DNA from 3 places in the Pseudomonas sp. CFBP 8770 genome. Region 2 is predicted to be linked to each of the others. Evidence: predicted binding sites of a transcription regulator. Region 2 holds the regulator's gene; each other region holds the start of a gene.
What was found. Region 2 encodes LexA, which represses DNA repair genes until DNA is damaged. Its sites were predicted from a motif close to CTGTNTNNNNANACAG; they were not measured.
Positions count from the first base shown of each region.

Region 1: recN (DNA repair protein RecN) is a predicted target of LexA. The motif match lies at 4,442-4,457, and genes of this name have one in related genera.
Region 3: imuA (translesion DNA synthesis-associated protein ImuA) is a predicted target of LexA. The motif match lies at 1,266-1,281, and genes of this name have one in related genera.

Region 1 is NZ_JACYUL010000010.1:54,177-61,266, forward strand. It holds partial or broken gene dapB (4-hydroxy-tetrahydrodipicolinate reductase) at 1-318, opposite strand, end outside; gene dnaJ (molecular chaperone DnaJ) at 336-1,463, opposite strand; gene dnaK (molecular chaperone DnaK) at 1,651-3,570, opposite strand; gene grpE (nucleotide exchange factor GrpE) at 3,687-4,253, opposite strand; gene recN (DNA repair protein RecN) at 4,482-6,155, shown strand; gene fur (ferric iron uptake transcriptional regulator) at 6,314-6,718, opposite strand; gene IFT98_RS19735 (outer membrane protein assembly factor BamE) at 6,817-7,090, shown strand, end outside.
Region 2 is NZ_JACYUL010000001.1:547,582-555,021, forward strand. It holds gene IFT98_RS02445 (DUF6586 family protein) at 1-358, shown strand, start outside; gene IFT98_RS02450 (hypothetical protein) at 409-642, shown strand; gene sulA (SOS-induced cell division inhibitor SulA) at 704-1,180, opposite strand; gene lexA (transcriptional repressor LexA) at 1,190-1,798, opposite strand; gene IFT98_RS02465 (TetR/AcrR family transcriptional regulator) at 2,028-2,735, shown strand; gene nagZ (beta-N-acetylhexosaminidase) at 2,781-3,791, shown strand; gene IFT98_RS02475 (D-2-hydroxyacid dehydrogenase family protein) at 3,809-4,759, opposite strand; gene IFT98_RS02480 (alpha/beta fold hydrolase) at 4,775-5,791, opposite strand; gene IFT98_RS02485 (enoyl-CoA hydratase) at 6,038-6,811, shown strand; gene IFT98_RS02490 (acyl-CoA dehydrogenase family protein) at 6,872-7,440, opposite strand, start outside.
Region 3 is NZ_JACYUL010000001.1:1,006,438-1,013,877, forward strand. It holds gene IFT98_RS04390 (putative bifunctional diguanylate cyclase/phosphodiesterase) at 1-1,216, shown strand, start outside; gene imuA (translesion DNA synthesis-associated protein ImuA) at 1,366-1,983, shown strand; gene IFT98_RS04400 (Y-family DNA polymerase) at 1,991-3,406, shown strand; gene IFT98_RS04405 (error-prone DNA polymerase) at 3,403-6,483, shown strand; gene IFT98_RS04410 (branched-chain amino acid aminotransferase) at 6,576-7,440, shown strand, end outside.

The DNA of each region.
Region 1 (7,090 bases), on a different contig from region 2:
TTCTTCGGCACTGAAACCGGTGGTGCCGATGACCATGGCCTTGCCCGCCTTGCGGCAGAACGCCAGGTTCCTCAGCGTCACGGTTGGGTGGGTGAAGTCGATCAACACATCGAACTCCTCCGCCACCTTGGCCACGTCGCCCGACAGCGGTACGCCGATCCGCCCCAGCGCAGCCAGCTCGCCGGCATCGGCGCCCACCAGCGTGCTGTCCGGCCGATCGACCGCCGCCGTCAAACCGGCGCCGGGCGCCAGCTGGACCGCTTCGATCAAGGTCTTGCCCATGCGCCCGGCGGCGCCCATCACAGCTATACGTCGCATGCTCGAATCCTTATGCCTTACAGGTCGCCGAAGAAACGCTTCACACCCTCGAACCAACCATTGGCCTTCGGCGAATGGGATTCGTTACCCTCAAGCGAAGTGCGGAACTCTTCCAGCAACTCACGCTGACGACGATCGAGGTTGACCGGCGTTTCCACCGCCACTCGGCACATCAGGTCGCCGGCACCGCCGCCGCGCACGGGCGCGACGCCCTTGCCACGCAGGCGGAACTGCTTGCCGGTCTGGGTGCCTTCCGGGATCTTCAGCTTGACCCGACCGTCGAGGGTCGGCACTTCCAGCTCGCCGCCCAATGCCGCGTCGGTGAAGCTGATCGGCACTTCGCAGTACAGGTGCTTGCCGTCGCGCTGGAAGATCGCGTGCTCGCGCACGTTGATCACCACGTAGAGGTCGCCGGTCGGGCCACCCTGCATGCCCGCCTCGCCTTCACCCGACAGGCGAATGCGATCACCGGTGTCGACGCCCGAAGGCACCTTGACCGAGAGGGTCTTGTACTCTTCGACACGGCCTTCGCCATGGCACGAATCGCACGGGTCGGAGATGATCTTGCCCTGGCCATGGCAGCGCGGGCAGGTCTGCTGCACCGAGAAGAAGCCCTGCTGCATACGCACCTGGCCGATACCGCCACAAGTCGGGCAGGTGATCGGCGCCGAGCCTTTCTTCGCGCCACTGCCGTCGCAGGGCTTGCAGTTGACCAGCGTCGGCACACGGATGCTGACCGTGGTGCCGCGCACGGCTTCTTCCAGGTTCAGTTCGAGGGTGTAGCGCAGGTCGCTGCCACGCTGGGCGCCACCGCGGCCATTGCCGCCGCGACCGCCACCGAAGAAATCGCTGAACACATCGCCGAAGATATCGGAGAAATTCTGGCCGCCGAAACCCTGGCCACCACCCCCCATGCTCGGGTCTACGCCGGCATGACCATACTGGTCGTACGCCGCGCGCTTGCTCGCATCGGACAGCACTTCATAGGCCTCGTTGGCCTCTTTGAACGCTTCTTCCGATTCCTTGCTGTCGGGGTTGCGATCCGGGTGATGCTTCATCGCGAGGCGGCGATAGGCCTTCTTCAGATCTGCTTCGCTGGAGCCGCGCTCCACCCCCAGAACCTCGTAATAGTCACGCTTTGCCATAAGTCTTTTTACTCTTTTGGGAGCCAGCACGCAGGGGCGCCGCTGACCGCGCCGCCAACATCCGATCGCTGTCGCATGTTGTTAAAATTCGTGTATTCCAGACACGCCAACGCGGGAGCAAGCCCCCGCGCGGCGACATCCTACCAGTCACCGTGCAAGCACAGTCAACTGGCCGACCAACAAGTGTTTACTTGTTGTCTTTGACTTCTTCGAACTCGGCATCGACAACGTCGTCGTGCTTGCCGGCTTCTTCCGCTGGCTGGGCAGCAGCACCTTCAGGCTTCTCGGCCTGGTCGGCGTACATCTTCTGCGCCACTGGAGCGGAGACCTTGGACAGCTCTTCGACCTTGGCATCGATGGCAGCCTTGTCGTCGCCCTTGACCGCAGCTTCCAGCGCCACGACGGCCGCTTCGATGGCAGTCTTCTCCTCGGCGGTGACCTTGTCACCCGCGTCGGCGACCATCTTGCGCGTCGAGTGCACCAGTGCATCACCCTGGTTGCGGGCAGCGGCCAGCTCTTCGAACTTGCGGTCTTCTTCGGCGTTGACTTCAGCGTCACGCACCATCTGCTGAATCTCGTCCTCGGACAGACCGGAGTTGGCCTTGATCACGATCGACTGGGTCTTGCCGGTAGCCTTGTCCTTCGCGCCGACGTGCAGGATGCCGTTGGCGTCGATGTCGAAGGTCACTTCGATCTGCGGCACGCCACGTGGTGCTGGCGGGATCTCGGCCAGGTCGAACTTACCCAGCGACTTGTTCTGCGCGGCTTGCTTGCGCTCGCCCTGCAGGACGTGAATGGTCACGGCGCCCTGGTTGTCGTCGGCCGTCGAGAACACCTGCGATTTCTTGGTAGGAATCGTGGTGTTCTTCTCGATCAGCGCAGTCATCACGCCGCCCATGGTTTCGATACCCAGGGTCAGCGGGCTGACGTCGAGCAGCAGCACGTCTTTCACGTCACCGGCCAGTACGGCGCCCTGGATGGCAGCACCCATGGCAACGGCTTCGTCAGGGTTGACGTCCTTGCGGGCTTCTTTGCCGAAGAAGTCGGTGACCAGCTTCTGGACCAGCGGCATGCGGGTCTGACCACCAACCAGGATCACGTCGTTGATCGCGCCAACGTCGATACCGGCGTCTTTCATGGCGATGCGGCAAGGCTCGATGGTGCGCTGAACCAGGTCTTCGACCAGCGATTCCAGCTTGGCGCGGGAGATCTTCACGTTCAAGTGCTTCGGACCGGTCGCGTCTGCAGTGATGTACGGCAGGTTGACGTCGGTCGACTGGCTCGAGGACAGCTCGATCTTGGCTTTCTCAGCGGCTTCTTTCAGGCGCTGCATGGCCAGCGGGTCACCCTTGAGGTTCATGCCGCTTTCTTTCTTGAATTCGTCTACGAGGTAGTCGATCAAGCGGATGTCGAAGTCTTCGCCACCCAGGAAGGTGTCGCCGTTGGTGGCCAACACTTCGAACTGGTGCTCGCCATCGACTTCGGCGATTTCGATCACGGACACGTCGAAGGTACCGCCACCCAGGTCATAAACGATGACGGTGTGGTCGCCCTTGGCTTTGTCCATGCCGTATGCCAGTGCAGCGGCAGTCGGCTCGTTGATGATGCGCTTGACGTCCAGACCGGCGATACGACCGGCGTCTTTGGTGGCCTGACGCTGGCTGTCGTTGAAGTAGGCCGGCACGGTGATGACCGCTTCGGTGACTGCTTCGCCGAGGTAGTCTTCGGCGGTCTTCTTCATCTTTTTCAAGATTTCAGCCGAGATCTGCGGCGGTGCCATTTTCTGGCCGTTGACTTCGACCCAGGCGTCCTTGTTGTCGGCTTCGACAATTTTGTACGGGACCATCTGAATGTCTTTCTGCACGACGTCTTCGGCGAAACGACGGCCGATCAGGCGCTTCACTGCATACAGCGTGTTATGCGGGTTGGTGACGGCCTGACGCTTGGCCGACTGACCGACGAGAATTTCGCCGTCGTTGGCATAAGCGATGATCGAAGGTGTGGTCCGAGCGCCTTCGGCGTTCTCGATGACCTTGGCCTTGCCGTTTTCCAGAATGGAGACGCAGGAGTTGGTGGTCCCCAGGTCGATACCGATAATCTTGCCCATGTTTCTTCTCCTGGCACTAAGGCCCGAAAATTTTGGATTTGGTTGCCGCAGCAGTGGTGGCTGTCTGCGGTAGCACTTAAACGCTTGACACTAAGATGGGGGCCACTTGGCCGATTTCAAGCCTGCTCGTCGATCGAAGGCGAAACCGGTGCGGCGGCCTTGCTGACCACGACCATGGCCGGGCGCAGCAGGCGTCCATTGAGCTGATAGCCCTTCTGGAAAACCTTCAAGACACTGTTGGGCTCGACATCCGCGCTTTCCTGCATCGCCATGGCCTGGTGATGCTCGGCGTTGAATGGCTGGCCGTGCGGGTCGATGGCTTCCAGGTTGTAGCGCTTAAGGGTGTCCTGAAACATTTTCAGGGTCAGCTCCATGCCTTCGCGCATCGGACGAATGCTTTCGTCGTCGGCGCTGGACAGCTCGATACCGCGCTCCAGGCTATCGAGCACTGGCAATAGGTCGCCGGCGAACTTCTCGAGGGCGAACTTGTGCGCCTTTTCCACGTCCTGATCAGCACGACGGCGAACATTCTGCAGGTCGGCCGCCACACGCAGCGACTGGTCCTGCGCGGTGGCAAGCTGCTCTTCGAGCAGCTGCACGCGCGCGGTGAGGTCTTCGGCGCCAGCGCTGGCAGCCTGATTAGCGTCTAGATTCTGATCGTCCAGATTCTGTTCATCAGCCATTGGTTCTCTCCTCTCGATAACGTCCGCGAGGTCGACTCGCGCTTCTGACCGGTATATGGGGTCGCAAATTCGCTCTTCAAGGGCTGACGACCAGCGGCTGAGTGTGGGCTTTCGAATGAAGCGATAAAAAACCCAGGCATCAGGCGAAAACGAGCTAAGGGCCGATATTGTCAGCCCCGTGTAAAACACTGTATAAATAACCAGACATTCATGCCTGGGGGCGGTCTTATGCTGGTGCACCTGTCCGTACATAACTATGCCATCGTCGAACATCTCGACCTCGAACTCGAGCGCGGGATGAGCGTGATCACGGGCGAAACCGGCGCCGGCAAATCGATCATGCTCGATGCGCTGGGCCTGGCCCTGGGCGATCGCGCCGACAGCGGCGTGGTCCGGCCCGGAGCAGACAAGGCCGACATCCTTGCCACCTTCGATCTGGTCGACATTCCCGAGGCCAGCACGTGGCTTGCCGAGCGCGACCTGGAAACCGACGGCCCCTGCATTCTGCGCCGGGTGATCACGGCCAAGGGCGGTTCGCGCGGCTATATCAACGGCACCCCCTGCCCGCTCGGCGACCTCAAGTCGCTGGGTGAGCTGCTGATCGATATTCATAGCCAGCACGAGCATCAGTCGCTGCTCAAGACCGATACCCATCGCCGCCTGCTGGATGAATACGCCGGTGCCAGCGATCTGGCCCGGCAGGTGCACCTGGCTGCGCAGAAATGGCGCCAGACCCGCCAGGAACTCGAACGGCTGTCAGACTCCGGCGACGAACAGCGCGCACGTCACCAGTTGCTCAGCTACCAGTTGGAAGAGCTGGAGAACCTCGGGCTGGGCGAGAACGAGCTGGAGCAGCTGGAACAGGAACACAAGAACCTGACCAACGCCGAAGCCCTTTTCGGTATCTGCCGCCAGGTCATCGACCATTGCAGTGAAAACGATTCGGGCAACGTGCTCAGCGCGCTGACCGCCAGCCTGAATCGCCTGGGCGGCGTCAGCAATGCTCCGAACGCGTTGGGCGAAGCGGCCTCGATGCTGGCAACGGCGCAGATCCAGGTCGAAGAAGCCGTGGGCGAACTCAATCGCTTCCTCGACCACTTCGAGGCCGATCCGGCGCGCTTGCAGCATATCGAGGAGCGCCTCGACACCATCTATACCCTGGCGCGTAAACACCGCGTTCACCCGACCGAAGTGGTGACGCTGCAACACCGCTTGCTCGAAGAGCTGGAAGGGTTGAACGCCAGCGACGAGTCAATCGAGCAACTGGGTGAAGAGCTGGCGGCCTATGCACGCCACTACCAGGAAAAAGCCGGTGAGCTGACCGGACTGCGCACCCATGCCGCCGCGCAACTGGCTGCCGCAGTGGAGGTGGAAATCCAGCGCCTGGGCATGCCCGGTGGGCGTTTCACCATCGAGCTGCGCGCCAATGCCCACGAGGACTTGCACCCCAATGGCCTGGAGCAGGTCGAGTTGTTGGTCAGCGCCAACCCTGGCCAGCCAATGAAACCCTTGGCCAAGGTGGCTTCGGGCGGCGAGCTGTCGCGGATCAGTCTGGCAATCCAGGTGATCACGGCGCAAACCTCGCGAGTTCCGACGCTGGTGTTCGACGAAGTGGACGTGGGCATCGGCGGGCCGACAGCCGAGATCGTCGGGCAGTTGCTGCGGCGCCTGGGTGAGCGCGGGCAAGTACTGACCGTGACCCACCTGCCGCAGGTGGCGGCGCAGGGGCACCATCACCTGTTCGTGCACAAGGTGCGCGGCAGTGACGAGACACGTACGGCGGTGTCGAACCTGGGCAAAGGCGAGCGCGTGGAAGAAGTGGCGCGGATGCTGGGCGGGATTGACCTGACCAAGGAATCGCTGGCGCATGCGAAGAAGATGGTGGTTACCGCCAAGGGGTGATGGTGGCCAGGCGGGCCTCTTCGGGGGCACTGCCCCCTCCCACAGGAGGTGTGGCCCTACTCCTGTGGGAGCGGGTTCTGCCCGCGAAGATGCTATGACTGATTCACCCCAACAAAAAAGGCGACCCCAGGGTCGCCTTTTTTGCATCACTTCTGAAGTTACTTCGGCTTGCGCACGTACAGCACCAGGTTGTGATCCACCAGCTCGTAACCATGCTCGCTGACGATTTCCTTCTGGCGGCGCTCGATCTCGTGGTCGGTAAACTCGATCACATCACCCGAGTCGACATCGACCATGTGATCGTGGTGCTCGCCGTCTGCCAATTCGAACACGGCATGGCCGCCATCGAAGTTGTGACGTGCTACCAGACCCGCCGCCTCGAATTGGGTCAGAACACGGTAAACCGTGGCCAGACCCACATCTTCGCCCGCTTCCATCAGCGCCTTGTAGACTTCCTCGGCGCTCATGTGGCGTTGCTGTGCCGACTCCAGCATTTGCAGAATCTTGACCCGTGGAAGGGTCACCTTGAGGCCGGCTTTACGCAGTTCGCTATTATCAACCATGGTCAGCTTTCTCAACGATGCGGCTTCGCAGCATCTCTTAATACGGGTATGATCGGGGTTTACGTTGTCCCAGCCAAGATAGTGGAAGTCGCCCACCGATGCAAAACACCAAGCACTTGCTAACCAGCCTCACCTTCGTGGGACTGCTCGCACTCGCCGGTTGTTCATTCCCCGGGGTTTACAAAATCGACATCCAGCAGGGCAATGTCGTCACACAGGACATGATAGACCAGTTACGGCCCGGAATGACCCGTCGGCAAGTAAGGTTTATCATGGGCAACCCCCTGTTGGTCGACACGTTTCACGCCAATCGCTGGGATTACCTGTACAGCCTGCAGCCAGGCGGCGGCGAACGCCAGCAGGAACGCATGA
Region 2 (7,440 bases):
GCTGTGTCACGAGATCGCCGGCTACTACCGCCTGCCTCAGGCCGGCACTGCCCGTGCGGAAAACCTGCTGACTGCGCAGGCGCTCGACGGCACGGCCATTCCCGAGCTGGCGGAATTGGTGGAGCTGGCCCAGCATTCGCATACCTGGCTGGCGCAATTGCTTGCTGCGCACAGCGCGCTGTTCGTGCCGCCCAGGGCGCCCAAAAAACCCAAGGGCGATGTGACCCAGCCGCTGATCCAGGCAGTCAATCTGGATGAAGTCGAAGAGCCGGAACTCAGCCGCGAGATGCTCGAAAGCTGGCGTCAGCAGCTCAAGGGCTTGACCGTTCGTTTCCGCGAAGGGCTCAGTGAGTGCTGATTTGCCTTGACACTGCTACAATGCCCGCCTTTCGTGGAGAACATGTCCTTATGCCAACGTCCTTTCTTGAGATTGTCGAGCTGCCTGACGGCCGCATCGAGTTGCGTCGTGCCGAGGACGAAGGTTCGCTGGTGACGCTGAATTTTTCCGAAGATGCCAAGGCATTCCTTCAGGGCCAGCACGTGGAAGTGGCCAAGGCCATGCTCAGTGTCGGCGTGCAGATGGCCGGCAAGCTGGTGGAAGGCGAGATCGACAAGGACGACGGCCCGCACGTCCTGCACTGATCCTGCCGCGCGGCGAGCGCCTTGCGCTGGCCCGAGCGGGCAGTATCGCGTTACCGCAGGTTTATCCCAAACGAATGTTCAGGCTCTGCGCGCTGCCCTGGCGCGCCGCTGCCATCAATTGCTGCCTCGCCACGGACGGCAGCGGGTTGAGCCAGCTCACCACGGTATGGCTGCGCCCCAGGCGCAGCGCCTCGCACGCCAACTGCTGAGCGCTTTGCGTACCGCGCGGCTGCAGCAGCAGTATGCGTTCGCGATTGAGCCCTGCATCGCGCAGCCAGGCTTGCGTCAGGCTTGCCGGCGGAGCGATCAGCGTCAGCCAGCGCGCGTCCTGCTCTTCGCTCAATTCCCGCAGCATGGGCGCCAGCAGGCTCAGGCAGTTCCCCGCGGCACCACGCAGAGACATCTCGCTGAATACATCCGGGTCGGCGACGGTCCAGGGCGACTCGACGGCCTCCTTGAACAGCGGCGTTACCGGTGCAGCCATGAATGCTTCGAACAGCGACATTTGTGCTTGTTGGGGTGACAGGGGAAACTGCATGATGCCTCCTTATCGACGAATGACGCCGACGCTCAGACCTTCAATGACCAGATCCTGATCCTTGAGGTCGACTTCAATGGGTGCGAAGTCGGGGTTTTCTGCTACCAGAAAAACCTTGTTGCCTTCGCGCTGGAACCGTTTCACGGTGACCTCGTCGCCAATGCGTGCCACCACGATCTGCCCGTTGCGTACTTCGCGGCAGGTGTGCACGGCAAGCAGATCACCGTCGAGAATGCCGACGTCGCGCATGCTCATGCCCTGTACGCGCAGGAGGTAGTCGGCGCGAGGATGGAAGAAGCCCGGGTTGATCTTGCAGGACTCTTCGATGTGTTCCTGCGCCAGTATCGGTGCGCCTGCAGCAACACGCCCGACGACGGGCAGGCTGGCGTCGTCGTTGCGGGCTTCGGAGCCGGGGATGCGGATGCCGCGCGAGGCGCCCGGGGTCATTTCGATGGCGCCTTTTCGCGCCAGGGCCTTGAGGTGTTCTTCGGCCGCGTTGGGTGACTTGAACCCCAGTTCCTGAGCAATTTCCGCACGAGTAGGTGGAAAGCCATTGTCGTCAAGGCAGCGCTTGATGAAGGCCAGAATTTCAGCTTGGCGTGGCGTCAATTTCAACATGTCGATGGCTCTGTCTTTTTGTACAGTGACTGGGATTATATACAGTAGATGGCCCTTGGCAATACCGTTTTCCGGGTACGTCGCCTGCCGATTTTCGCATGCTGCGCTAAGGCGATGAATTTGTATGCTTTAATACGCGACCCCATGGCCACAAAAAGGCCGTATGGACTTGACAGTCACGCACTTTGAAACGTATGTTTCAAACAAGTGTTTGTCAGGCGGAGTTGCCATGGCCCAGTCGGAAACCGTTGAACGCATCCTCGATGCCGCAGAACAGCTTTTTGCGGAAAAAGGCTTTGCGGAAACCTCGCTGCGCCTGATCACCAGCAAAGCCGGGGTCAACCTGGCGGCAGTGAACTACCACTTCGGTTCGAAGAAGGCGCTCATCCAGGCGGTATTCTCCAGATTTCTCGGGCCGTTCTGCGCCAGCCTCGACCGAGAGCTGGAGCGGCGGCAAGCCAGCGCCATGCCCAAGGCCAGCCTGGAAGAGCTGCTGGAAATTCTGGTAGAGCAGGCACTCGTCGTTCAACCGCGCAGCGGTAACGACCTTTCCATCTTCATGCGCCTGCTGGGCCTGGCCTTCAGCCAAAGCCAGGGCCACTTGCGACGTTACCTCGAAGACATGTACGGCAAGGTCTTTCGCCGGTACATGCTGCTGGTCAACGAAGCCGCACCACGCATTCCCCCTCTGGAGCTGTTCTGGCGCGTGCATTTCATGCTGGGCGCCGCGGCGTTCAGCATGTCCGGGATCAAGGCGCTGCGTGCCATTGCGGAAACCGATTTCGGCGTCGACACCTCGATCGAGCAGGTGATGCGCTTGATGGTGCCGTTTCTTGCCGCAGGCATGCGCGCGCAGAGCGCGGTAACCGACCAGGCCATGGCCGCCGCTCAACTGCGGCCACGCAGCAAGAGCACCCCGGCCGCTGCCAAGGCCTGACGTGTGCCGGGTCGCCCTCCAGCTCCCTCTCTACAAGGAAAATCCATGAGCGCTCGTCTGCAAGGCTCCCTGATGGTCGACGTTGCCGGTACCTGGCTCAGCGCCGAGGACCGCCATCTGCTGCGCCAGCCCGAAGTTGCCGGGCTGATCATTTTCGCGCGCAACATCGAGCATCCGCGCCAGGTACGCGAGTTGACCGCTGCCATCCGCGCGGTGCGGCCCGACCTGATTCTGGCTGTGGACCAGGAGGGTGGGCGAGTGCAGCGGCTGCGCCAGGGCTTCGTGCGTCTGCCGGCCATGCGCGAGCTGGCGCACCACGCGGAGGCGGCCGGCCTGGCCGAGCACTGCGGCTGGTTGATGGCCGCCGAGGTGCTGGCGGTGGGCCTGGACCTGAGTTTTGCGCCGGTGCTGGATCTGGATCACGGGCACAGCGCCGTGGTCGGCACCCGCGCGTTCGAGGGCGACCCCGAGCGGGCCACGCTGCTGGCGGGCGCGTTCATCCGCGGCATGAACGCTGCCGGCATGGCCGCGTGCGGCAAGCATTTTCCCGGTCACGGCTGGGCGGAAGCCGATTCTCATGTGGCGATTCCTACCGACGAGCGCAGCCTCGAGCAGATTCGTGCCTGCGATCTGGTGCCATTCACGCGGCTGGCGGGCAAGCTGGCGGCAGTCATGCCGGCTCATGTCATCTACCCGCAGGTGGACAGCAACCCCGCAGGCTTCTCGCGCCGTTGGTTGCAGGACATATTGCGCGGCGAGTTGGGCTTCGATGGAGTGATTTTCAGCGACGACCTGTCGATGGCCGGCGCCCATGTGGTCGGCGACGCCGCCAGCCGTATCGAGGCAGCCCTTGGCGCCGGTTGTGACATGGGCCTGGTGTGCAACGACCGGGCGGCGGCCGAGCTGGCCTTGAGCGCCGCGCAGCGCATGGGCGTCCAGTCCTCGCCACGCATCGCCGCCATGCGCGGCCGCACCCAGGCCGACGTCGAGTACCGCCGTCATCCACGTTGGCAGCAGGCGACAGCGGCACTGCGCAATGCCGGGCTGATCGACTGATCGTTGCGGCCAGCGGGTCAGCGGGTCAGCAGGCGCACCGGCTGGCCCGAATGCCAGGCCAGTATGTCTTCGATCATCTGGCTGAAGAACAGCCGATAGTTGTTGCCGCTGACGTAGCCGATGTGCGGCGTTGCCAGCACGGTGGGTAGGGTCCGGAACGGATGGTCCGGCGCCAGCGGTTCTTCGTCGAACACGTCCAGCGCCGCGCCGCCCAGGTGGCCGTCACGCAGGGACTGAATCAACGCCGTTTCGTCGATGATGGGGCCGCGCGACGTGTTCACCAGCCGCGCGCCCAGCTTCATCCATGCCAACGCCTGGGCATCGACCAGTCCCCGGCTGCGGTCGCTCAGCACCAGGTGCACGCTCAGCACGTCGGCCTGCTCGAACAGTTGCTGCTTGCTCACGCATTCGACCCCCACCTGCGCCGCCCGCTCGGGCGTCAGGTTCTGGCTCCAGGCAATCACGCGCATGCCGAACGCCTGACCGAACCGCGCTACCTTTTCGCCGATACTGCCCAGACCCAGCAGGCCCAGTGTGCTGCCATGCAGATCGCCACCCAGGCCGACCTGCCAGCCCCCAGCGCGCAGCGAGTTGGCTTCGCCGAGCAGGTCGCGGGTCAGCGCCATCAGCAGCGCCCACGTCAGTTCCGGCGCAGCATGCTTGTAACTGTCCGTGCCGGCAACCTGGATGCCCAGCCGCGCTGCGGCCTGCAGGTCGATGGCTGCGTTGCGCATACCCCCGGTCACCAGTAGCTTGAGCAGCGGCAGTCGTTCGAGCAGGCCGGCGTCGAACTGCGTGCGTTCACGCATCACGCAAATGATGGCATAGGGCGCAAGGCGCTCGGCCAGGACTGCGCTTTCGCCGGGGTAGTCGTGAATGAAGTCGAGCTCGCCTACGGCCTGCAGCGGGGTCCAGTCGACCACGCTTTCAGCCACCGATTGCCAGTCGTCGATGACGGCTATTCGCATGGGGGTTGCCTCTTGTCACAGCGGTTTCTGGGGAGTGTCCAGCCAATCGAGCAGGGCCTTGTGGAAGCGCGCCGGCTCCTCCATTTGCGGTGCATGGCCAAGCCCGGCAAATTCCACCAGGGTGCTGTGAGGAATCAGCTGGCTGGCCTGCTTGCCCAGCACGGTGTATTTACCCAGCGTGGCCTTGACCTGGGGTGGCGCGATGTCGCTGCCGATCGCCGTGGTGTCGGCGTCACCGATCAGCAGCAGGGTCGGCACCTGCAGGTCCTTGAACTCGTAGACCACCGGCTGGGTGAAGATCATGTCGTAGATCAATGCCGAATTCCATGCCACAGAGGTATGCCCCGGGCCCTTGTTCAACCCCGCCAGCATGTCTACCCAACGGTCGTACTCAGGCTTCCAGCGACCACCGTAATAGGTGTTGCGCTCGTAGTTGCGGATGCCTTCGGCGGTGACCTTGGTCTCGCGTTCGAACCACTGGTCGACGCTGCGATAGGGCACGCCCATGGCTTTCCAGTCTTCCAGGCCGATGGGATTGACCATGGCCAGGCGCTCGGTGTCTTCGGGGAACATCAAGGCGTAGCGAGTCGCGAGCATGCCGCCGGTGGAATGACCCATGATCACCGCTTCCTTGACCCCGATGCGGGTCAGCAGGTCATGGGTATTGTTCGCCAACTGCTGGAAGCTGTATTGATAGTGCTCGGGCTTGCTCGAGGTGCAGAAGCCGATCTGGTCGGGCGCGACCACGCGGTACCCGGCATCGCTGAGCGCCTTGATCGAGCTTTCCCAGGTGGCACCGCAGAAATTCTTGCCATGCATCAGGACCACGGTGCGGCCATTGGCCTTGCCGTTGGCGGCGACGTCCATATAACCCATCTGCAGGCTTTTGCCCTGGGACTCGAAGGCGTAATGTTGCAGCGTGTACGGATAGTCGAAGCCTTGCAGTTCGGGGCCATAGCTGGGCGACGAATCGGCGGCCAGCAGTGGTTGGGCAAAGATGCCGGCGAGCGCCAGCGTGGACAGGCGAAGCATGGGGGACCTCCTGGAGTGGACTGTGATGCAGCGGGGACGCTCAGGCGCAGGGTGTTGCAGGTCAGCACCGTAGCATCCATTGGAGGTTCGCATGGGCCGGTGGTGCCCGGCTGCGGCCAAAGAATGTCCGGTATCAGGTTTCAGAATGCTACAAACACGACACGCGATCATGGGCAGTACGCCGCCCAGGGGTCGATACAACAATAATCAGCGGGGCAGAAAATGCCTCTACCTGGAGACAATGCCATGGCTTTTGAAACCATCCTCTTGGAAACACGCGGCCGCGTAGGCTTGATCACGCTCAATCGACCGCAGGCGTTGAATGCTCTCAACGCGCAGTTGATCGACGAATTGAACCAGGCCCTCGATCACCTGGAAAGCGATCGCGAGATCGGTTGCATCGTCCTCACCGGGTCTGCCAAGGCGTTTGCCGCCGGCGCCGACATCAAGGAAATGGCGGAGCTGCGCTACCCGCAGATCTACCTCGACGATCTGTTCCACGAGAGCGACCGGGTCGCCAATCGGCGCAAGCCGATGATCGCTGCCGTGGCCGGTTTTGCCTTGGGCGGAGGCTGCGAGCTGGCGTTGATGTGCGATTTCATCCTTGCCGCCGACAATGCCAAGTTCGGCCAGCCGGAGATCAAGCTCGGCGTGCTGCCGGGCATGGGCGGCACCCAGCGTCTGACCCATGCGGTGGGCAAGGCCAAGGCCATGGAGCTGTGCCTGACCGGCCGCTTGATGGGCGCCGAGGAAGCGGAGCGGGCAGGGCTGGTTGCCCGTATCGTGGCCGCCGACCGTCTGCTCGACGAGGCGCTGGAGGTTGCGCAGCAAATCGCGGCCAAGTCGCTGCCGATCGCCATGATGGTCAAGGAAAGCGTCAACCGCGCTTTCGAAGTGAGCTTGTCCGAAGGCGTGCGCTTCGAGCGGCGGGTGTTCCACGCGGCGTTTGCCAGCGAAGATCAGAAAGAAGGCATGGCGGCGTTCATCGCCAAGCGCGAGCCGCAGTTCAAGGGGCATTGAGCGAAAAGGGGGACTGGTCGTTGACCAGCCCCCCCTCGATGGCACTTGTTACATGCGGTACTACAGCAGATAGTTGCGCAGCTCGCGGGCGATCAACATCCGCTGGATCTCGCTCGAGCCTTCGTAGATCTGGGTGATGCGCGCGTCGCGGTAGTACTTTTCCACGGGATAATCTTCGAGATAACCGTAGCCCCCGTGCACCTGTACGGCGCTGGAGCAGACCCGTTCGGCCATTTCCGAGGCGAACAGCTTTGCCTGCGAGGCTTCGGACAGGCAGGGCAGACCGGCACTGCGCAGACGCGCGGCGTGCAGCACCAGCAGGCGTGCAGCGTTGACCTGCACCTGCATGTCGGCCAGCAGGTTGGCCACGCTCTGGTGTTCGATGATCGGCTTGCCGAACTGCACGCGTTCGCGGGCGTAGCCCAGTGCCGCTTCGAAAGCGGCGCGCGCGATGCCCAGCGCCTGGGCGGCGATGCCGATACGGCCGCCTTCGAGGTTGGACAGGGCGATGTTCAGGCCCTTGCCGCGTTCGCCGAGCAGATTGGCGGCGGGCACGCGGCACTGGCTCAAGGTGATTGCACAGGTGTCGGAGGCCCGGATGCCGAGCTTGTGCTCGCTGCGGTCGACGG
Region 3 (7,440 bases), 460 kb from region 2:
TCATCTGGTGCTGATCGATGCCGTAGACACCGCCTGGGCCCATGACATGACGCTGGCCCTGGGCATGATCCCGTTCGAGAACCTGCTGTGCTGCATAGCGCGTCGGCTGAAGCGCCTGCGCGCGGGGCAGGGGCCGGTCTATCACATCGGGCGCAAGCGTTTTGCCTTCGTGCTGGACGCCGATCAAGCCGACGTCGGCAACTATCTCGACATGCTCGTACATGCCTTGCGCTGTCCCACGCAGATAGAAGGCATGCCGGTTCGACCCACCGTGCGCGCTGGCGTCACGCCCTTTCTGCTCAGCTTCGAAGCGGTCCCCGATGCACTGCGCAAAGCCATGTACGCGGCCGAACTGGCGTTGCTCGCCGGCCAGGCGTGGGCGTGGTACGACCCCGTGCGCGACAACGCTTATCGCAGGTCCTTCCGGTTGGCTGCCGATGTGACCCAGGCGCTGCGCGATGGACAGCTGCGATTGGTGTTCCAGCCACGTTTCGCCTTGCCCGAGGGTGATCAGGTCAGTGCCGAAGCACTGCTGCGCTGGGAGCATCCACGGCTGGGTCCGGTTTCGCCCGCCGAGTTCATTCCAGTGCTGGAAAGGAGCGCGTTGATCCACAGTGTGACGCGCTGGGTCATCGATGCGGCATTGACCAAGCTGGCCCAATGGCCCGCAACGGTGCTCACCAAGCTGTCGCTGAATCTGTCGGCGCTGGATTTCGATGGCCACGATATTACCCAGGTGATCAGCGGGGCCTGTCGCACCCACGGCATCCACCCCGAGCGCCTCGAAGTCGAGATCACCGAAGGCGAGTGGCTGCGTTCCAATCCCCAGGTGCTGACGCAGCTGGCCGCCATCCGCGAATTGGGCGTGGATGTAGCGATTGACGACTTCGGCACCGGCTACAGCAATTTCTCCTACCTGCACGAGATACCTGCCAACGTGGTGAAACTGGACAAGTCGATGATCACCGGAATGGAGCACAGCCCGCGGCATCAGCTGATCGTGCAGACGGTCTTGGAACTGGCGCGCAAACTGGGCTATCGCACGGTGGCCGAAGGCGTCGAAACCTTCAAGTGCATGCAGATGATCCGCGCCCTGGGTTGCGATGAAGCCCAAGGCTATTTTTTCGCCCGGCCCATGCCCGAACAGGAATTTCTCGGCTGGAGCGGCGCATCGCGCTTCCCGTTGCGCAAATTGCTGGTGGCAACGCCGGCCTGATCGCTACCGTTGGCACCCTGGGTGGCGAGAACTGAAAATAGACGCTTTACTGTTCATGCATACAGTAGTAAAAATGCAGCCATGAACAGATCACTCCCACCCACCGATATTTATTTTCCGCGCAGCCTGGCCTTGAGGGCAGCTCAGTGATGGGCGCCGTGGTCAGCCTGGACGGCCTGATCGACCAACGCCGCATCTGGCGTGGACGTCAGGAAAGCGCCCCCAGTGCCTTGCAGCCCACCGGGCATGCTGCTCTCGATGCCGTGCTCCCCAGTGGGGGGTGGCCACCGGCGGCGCTCAGTGAAATCCTTCTTGCCGCCAACGGCAGTGGCGAATTGCAGTTGCTCTGGCCGACCCTCGCACGCTTGAGCCAGGCCGGCGAACGAATCGTATTGATAGCACCGCCGTTCATCCCCTATCCCCATGCCTGGATGGCAGCGGGTGTACGTTTGCAGCACCTGTGCGTGCTCAAGGCCCAAGGCAAGGACGCCTTGTGGGCTGCCGAGCAGTGCCTGCGTTCCGGCAGCTGCGCAGCGGTACTCTGCTGGCCGCAGAATCCCGATGACAAAGCCTTGCGCCGCCTGCAGGTGGCGGCCGAAACCGGCGAAACCCTGGGCTTTGCCTTGCGCGAACAACGTGCGGCGCTTAACCCGTCACCGGCAGCGCTGCGGCTGTCGCTGCAAGGGCCTGCCGGGCAGGTGAAGGTACTCAAATGTCGCGGCGGGATACCCCCTGCGATGCCCGTTACTTTCGTCAGTCACGTTTGAGATTGCCATGCTGTGGGCCTGCATTCTGCTGCCGCAACTGGCGCTCGACGCCGTGCTGCGCCAGCGCGAAGATCCGCAGCAACCGCTTGCCCTGGTAACCGGCCCGCTGCAGCGACGCGTGCTGCAAGCGGTCAACCCGGCAGCACGTGAACTTGGCCTGAAGCCGGGGCAGTCACTCACCGCCGCCTACATGCTCAGCCGTGATTTCGCCACCGCACCCTACGACCCGGCACAGATCGAACACTGGCAGCGGTTCCTCGCGGCGTGGGCCTATCGGTTCAGCTCTCAGGTCAGCGTACATTACCCCCGGGTCCTGCTGCTCGAAGTGCAGTCGACCCTCGGACTGTTCGGGCCATGGCCTCAGTTCGAGGCGAGGCTGCGCAGCGAACTCGATGCACTGGGCTTCCGCCATCGCATCACCCTGGCCCCCAATCCGGCCGCAGCACGCATGCTGGCCAACGCCTATGACGGTTTCGGCGTCGAGGATCAATCGACGCTGGCCGATGCTCTCCAGCGCCTGCCGGTGGAACGGGTCGGCCTTGCCGCCGCCGACGCCATCGCACTCAAACGCATGGGCATGCGCCATCTGGGCCAGGTGCTGGCGCTGCCAAGGGCGCAATTGGCCAGACGTTTTCCTGCCCAGGTGCTCAGTCACCTGGATACCCTGCTCGGGTACCGGCCTCTGGCCCTCGAATTCTTCATGCCTGCCGATTTATTCGACCAACACATCGAACTCAACTTCGATGTGGAATCCCATCAGGCGCTGTTGTTTCCCTTGCGGCGTCTGATCAATGACCTGGCGGTGTATCTGGCCGGGCGGGATGTGGGGGTGCAGCGTTTCACCCTTCATCTCAAGCATGCCGAGGGCGAAGACACCCTGGTCGAAGTCGGCTTGCTCGCTGCCGAGCGGGATCCCGCCTTGTTGTTCGAACTGGCCCGCGGGCGCTTCGAGCATCTGCAGGTACCCCGGCCTGTGCAGGTGGTACGGTTGAGCGCGCTCGATCTGCCGCGTTTCGTACCCGCCTGCAAAGAGCTGTTCGACCAGCGCCCGCAACAGACCCAACCCTGGGAGCAATTGCGTGAACGCCTGCGGGCACGCCTGGGCGACGATGCCCTGCAGGATCTGCGCGCCCACGCGGACCATCGCCCCGAGCGAGCCTGGCGCAACGATGGCGCTTGGGTCCCGGTCTCTCCGGACCTGAGCGCAGCGCGTCCAGGTTGGTTGCTGGAGCAGGCCGAGCCTTTGCCCGCGCAGGGCCTGCGTGTGCTGGCGGGGCCTGAGCGTATTGAATCGGGTTGGTGGGACGGTGGCGATGTGCGCCGCGACTACTATCTGGTCGAAACTTCGGCGGGGCGACGGGGCTGGGCCTACCGCGCAGTGGGCGATGACCCTCAGTTGCTGTTGCAGGGGTGGTTCGCATGAGCCAGGGCTACGCCGAGTTGCATTGCCTTTCCAACTTCAGCTTTCAGCGCGGGGCGTCCAGTGCTCAGGAGCTGTTCGCCAAGGCTGCGGCGCTGGGCTATCAAGCGTTGGCGATCACCGATGAATGCACCATGGCCGGTATCGTGCGCGCCTGGCAGGCCGCTCAGGCCCATTCGTTGGCGTTGATCGTCGGCAGTGAAATGCGCATCGAACAGGGGCCAAAGCTGGTGTTGCTGGCCCAGAACCTCGACGGCTACCAGTCCCTGTGCCGTCTGATCACCCTGGCTCGGCGGCGCGCCAGCAAGGGCCAGTACCGCTTGCTGCGTGATGACCTCGACCAGGTCGATCGCCAAGGCTTGCTGGCACTGTGGATAGCCGATGAACCCCACGATCTGGCCCACGGCCATTGGCTCAAGGGGCGTTTTGCCGAGCGCCTGTGGGTGGCCGTGCAGTTGCACCGCGGTGCCGATGACGCGCGGCGCCTGCAAGGTCTGCTTGGCCTGGCCAAGACCCTCGGCCTGCCGGCAGTGGCGTGTGGCGACGTGCACATGCATGCCCGTGGCCGGCGGGCCCTGCAGGACACCATCACTGCCATACGCCATCACGTGCCGGTGGCCGAAGCGGGGCACGTGCTGTTTGCCAACGGCGAGCGCCATCTGCGCGGGCTGTCTCAACTGGCCGACATCTATCCCGTCGCGCTGCTGCAGGAAACCTTGAATATAGCCCGGCGTTGCAGCTTCGATCTGGGCCAGCTGCGCTATCAATATCCGCGCGAGCTTGTGCCCCAAGGTTACGAGGCCGGTTCCTGGCTGCGCCACTTGAGTGCCCAGGGTGCGCGCCGGCGCTGGCCGTCGGGGGTGGACCCCGAGGTGCAGGCGTTGCTCGACAAGGAACTGCAACTGATCATCGAGCTGGGCTATGAAAGCTATTTCCTCACCGTCCACGACATCGTCCGCTTTGCTCGTGAACGGCACATCCTCTGCCAGGGACGCGGCTCGGCCGCCAACTCGGTGGTCTGTTTCGCCCTGGGCATCACCGAGCTCGACCCGCGTGAAACGCACATGCTGTTCGAACGCTTCATCTCCAGGGAACGCAACGAGCCGCCGGACATCGACGTGGATTTCGAGCACGAGCGGCGCGAAGAGGTCCTGCAATACGTGTTCCGTCGCTACGGCCGCGACCGCGCCGCCCTGACCGCTGTCGCCAGCAGCTATCGAGGGGCGGGCGCGGTGCGTGATGTGGCACGTGCATTGGGCCTGCCAGCGGACCAGATCACTGCCCTGGCCGATTGTTTCGGGCGCTGGAGCGACCACCTGCCACCGCTCGAGCGTTTGGTGGAAGCCGGCTTCGAAACCCAAAGCCCGGTGCTCAAGCGGGTTCTGGCGCTGACCGAGCAGCTGATCGGTTTTCCCCGTCACCTGTCCCAGCATCCGGGAGGCTTCGTCATTTCCGAGCACCCGTTGCACACGCTGGTCCCGGTCGAGAACGCCGCCATGGCCGAGCGCACGGTGATCCAGTGGGACAAGGATGACCTGGATGCCGTGGGCTTGTTGAAAGTCGACATTCTGGCGCTGGGCATGCTCAGCGCGATCCGCCGCTGTTTCGATCTGGTGCGCGGCTACCGTGGCCGCGAACTGACCCTGTCGACGTTGCCCAAGGAGTGCCCGCAGACTTACGCCATGATCAGTCGCGCCGATACCATCGGCGTGTTCCAGATCGAATCGCGGGCGCAGATGGCAATGCTCCCGCGGCTCAAACCCAAGACGTTCTACGACCTGGTGATCGAAGTCGCCATCGTACGGCCAGGGCCCATCGTCGGTGACATGGTTCACCCGTATCTGCGCCGGCGCAACGGCGAGGAAGCCGTGAGCTATCCCTCCGAGGCGCTGAAGAAAGTCTTCGAACGCACACTTGGCGTGCCGCTGTTTCAGGAGCAGGTGATGGAATTGGCGATCGTCGCCGCTGGCTACACGCCAGGGGAGGCGGACCAGTTACGTCGCTCGATGGCCGCCTGGAAGCGCCACGGCGGTCTGGAACCGCATCAGCTCCGCCTCACCGAAGGCATGCTCAAGAACGGTTACACCCGTGAGTTCGCCGAACGCATCTTCGAGCAGATCAAGGGTTTCGGCAGCTACGGTTTTCCCGAGTCCCATGCGGCCAGCTTCGCCTTGTTGACCTACGCCAGTTGCTGGCTCAAGTGCCATGAGCCGGCAGCCTTCGCCTGCGCGCTGATCAACAGCTGGCCCATGGGCTTCTACAGTCCCGACCAGATCCTCCAGGATGCACGTCGCCATCATCTGCAGATCCTCGCCGTCGATGTGTGCCACAGCGACTGGGACTGCAGCCTTGAGCCCAGCAACGGCAGGCAACCGGCCCTGCGTCTGGGGCTGCGAATGGTCAAGGGCCTGCGTGAGGAAGCCGGGCGCGCCGTACAGCAGGGCCGCCTGGGCGGGCCGTTCCGCGACGTCACCGACCTGGCCCGGCGCTGTGGGCTGGACAACCGCAGCCTGGAACAGTTGGCCGATGCCAATGCCCTGGTCGGCCTGGTAGGGCACCGCCATCAGGCGCGCTGGGATGTGGCCAGCGTCGAGCAGCAGTTGCCGTTGTTCGCCGAAGCGCCCGGCCTGCGCGAGGAGCCCGTGGCCTTGCCGGTCCCCAGTGTCGGCGAAGACCTCTACGCCGACTATGCCAGCCTCGGTACCACGTTAGGTCCGCACCCGCTGGCCATGCTGCGCGAGCGCCTTCAGGCGCTGCGCTGCCGCAGCTCCCATGACCTGCAGAGCCTGGCCCACGGTCGTCCGGTCACCGTGGCCGGGTTGGTGACGGGTCGGCAACGGCCGTCGACCGCCAGCGGGGTGACCTTCGTTACCCTGGAAGACGAGTTCGGCATGATCAACGTGGTGGTCTGGCGGGATCTGGCCGAGCGCCAGCGGCGGGTGCTGGTGGGTTCGCAGATGATGCAGGTCAAGGGCCGGTTCGAGCACAAGGACGGCGTGCGCCACGTCATCGCCGGGCATATGGCCGATGTCAGCGCCATGCTCCATGGGCTGGATGTGCGAAGCCGCGATTTCCACTAGCCAGGCTGCGCGGTCCAGGCAAATGCAGTATTGTTGTGTCCATTCGTAAAAGCCTGTGCTGTTCAGGCGATCGCCAAAGGGTAGAGGGTGTCATGGGTCACGAAAGCATCAACTGGGACAAATTGGGTTTCGACTACATCAAGACCGACCTGCGCTACCTGTCGCACTGGCGCGACGGTGAATGGGACCAGGGCAACCTGACCGAAGACAACGTGCTGCACATCAGTGAAGGCTCCACCGCGCTTCACTATGGACAGCAGTGCTTCGAGGGCCTCAAGGCTTACCGTTGCAAGGATGGTTCGATCAATCTGTTTCGCCCCGACCAGAACGCCCTGCGCATGCAGCGCAGCTGTGGTCGCCTGTTGATGCCGCAAGTCCCCACCGAGGTGTTCATCGACGCCTGCCGCCAGGTGGTCGCCGCCAACGAGCGCTTCATTCCGCCCTATGGTTCAGGCGGCGCACTGTACCTGCGTCCGTTCGTGATCGGCGTGGGTGACAACATCGGCGTGCGCACCGCACCCGAGTTCATCTTCTCGATTTTCTGCATTCCGGTCGGCCCTTACTTCAAAGGTGGCATGAAGCCGCACAACTTCGTCATTTCCGGCTACGACCGCGCCGCGCCCAACGGCACCGGTGCCGCCAAGGTGGGTGGCAACTACGCTGCCAGCCTGATGCCGGGTTCCAACGCCAAGAAGGCAAACTTTGCCGATTGTATCTACCTGGACCCCCAGACCCACACCAAGATCGAAGAAGTGGGTTCGGCGAACTTTTTCGCGATCACCCGCAACGATGAATTCGTGACCCCGAAATCACCGTCCGTGCTGCCTGGCATCACCCGTCTGTCGTTGATCGAACTGGCGCAATCACGCTTGGGCTTGAAAGTGATCGAAGGTGATGTGCTGATCGATCAGCTCGACCAGTTCAAGGAAGCGGGGGCATGCGGCACCGCGGCAGTGA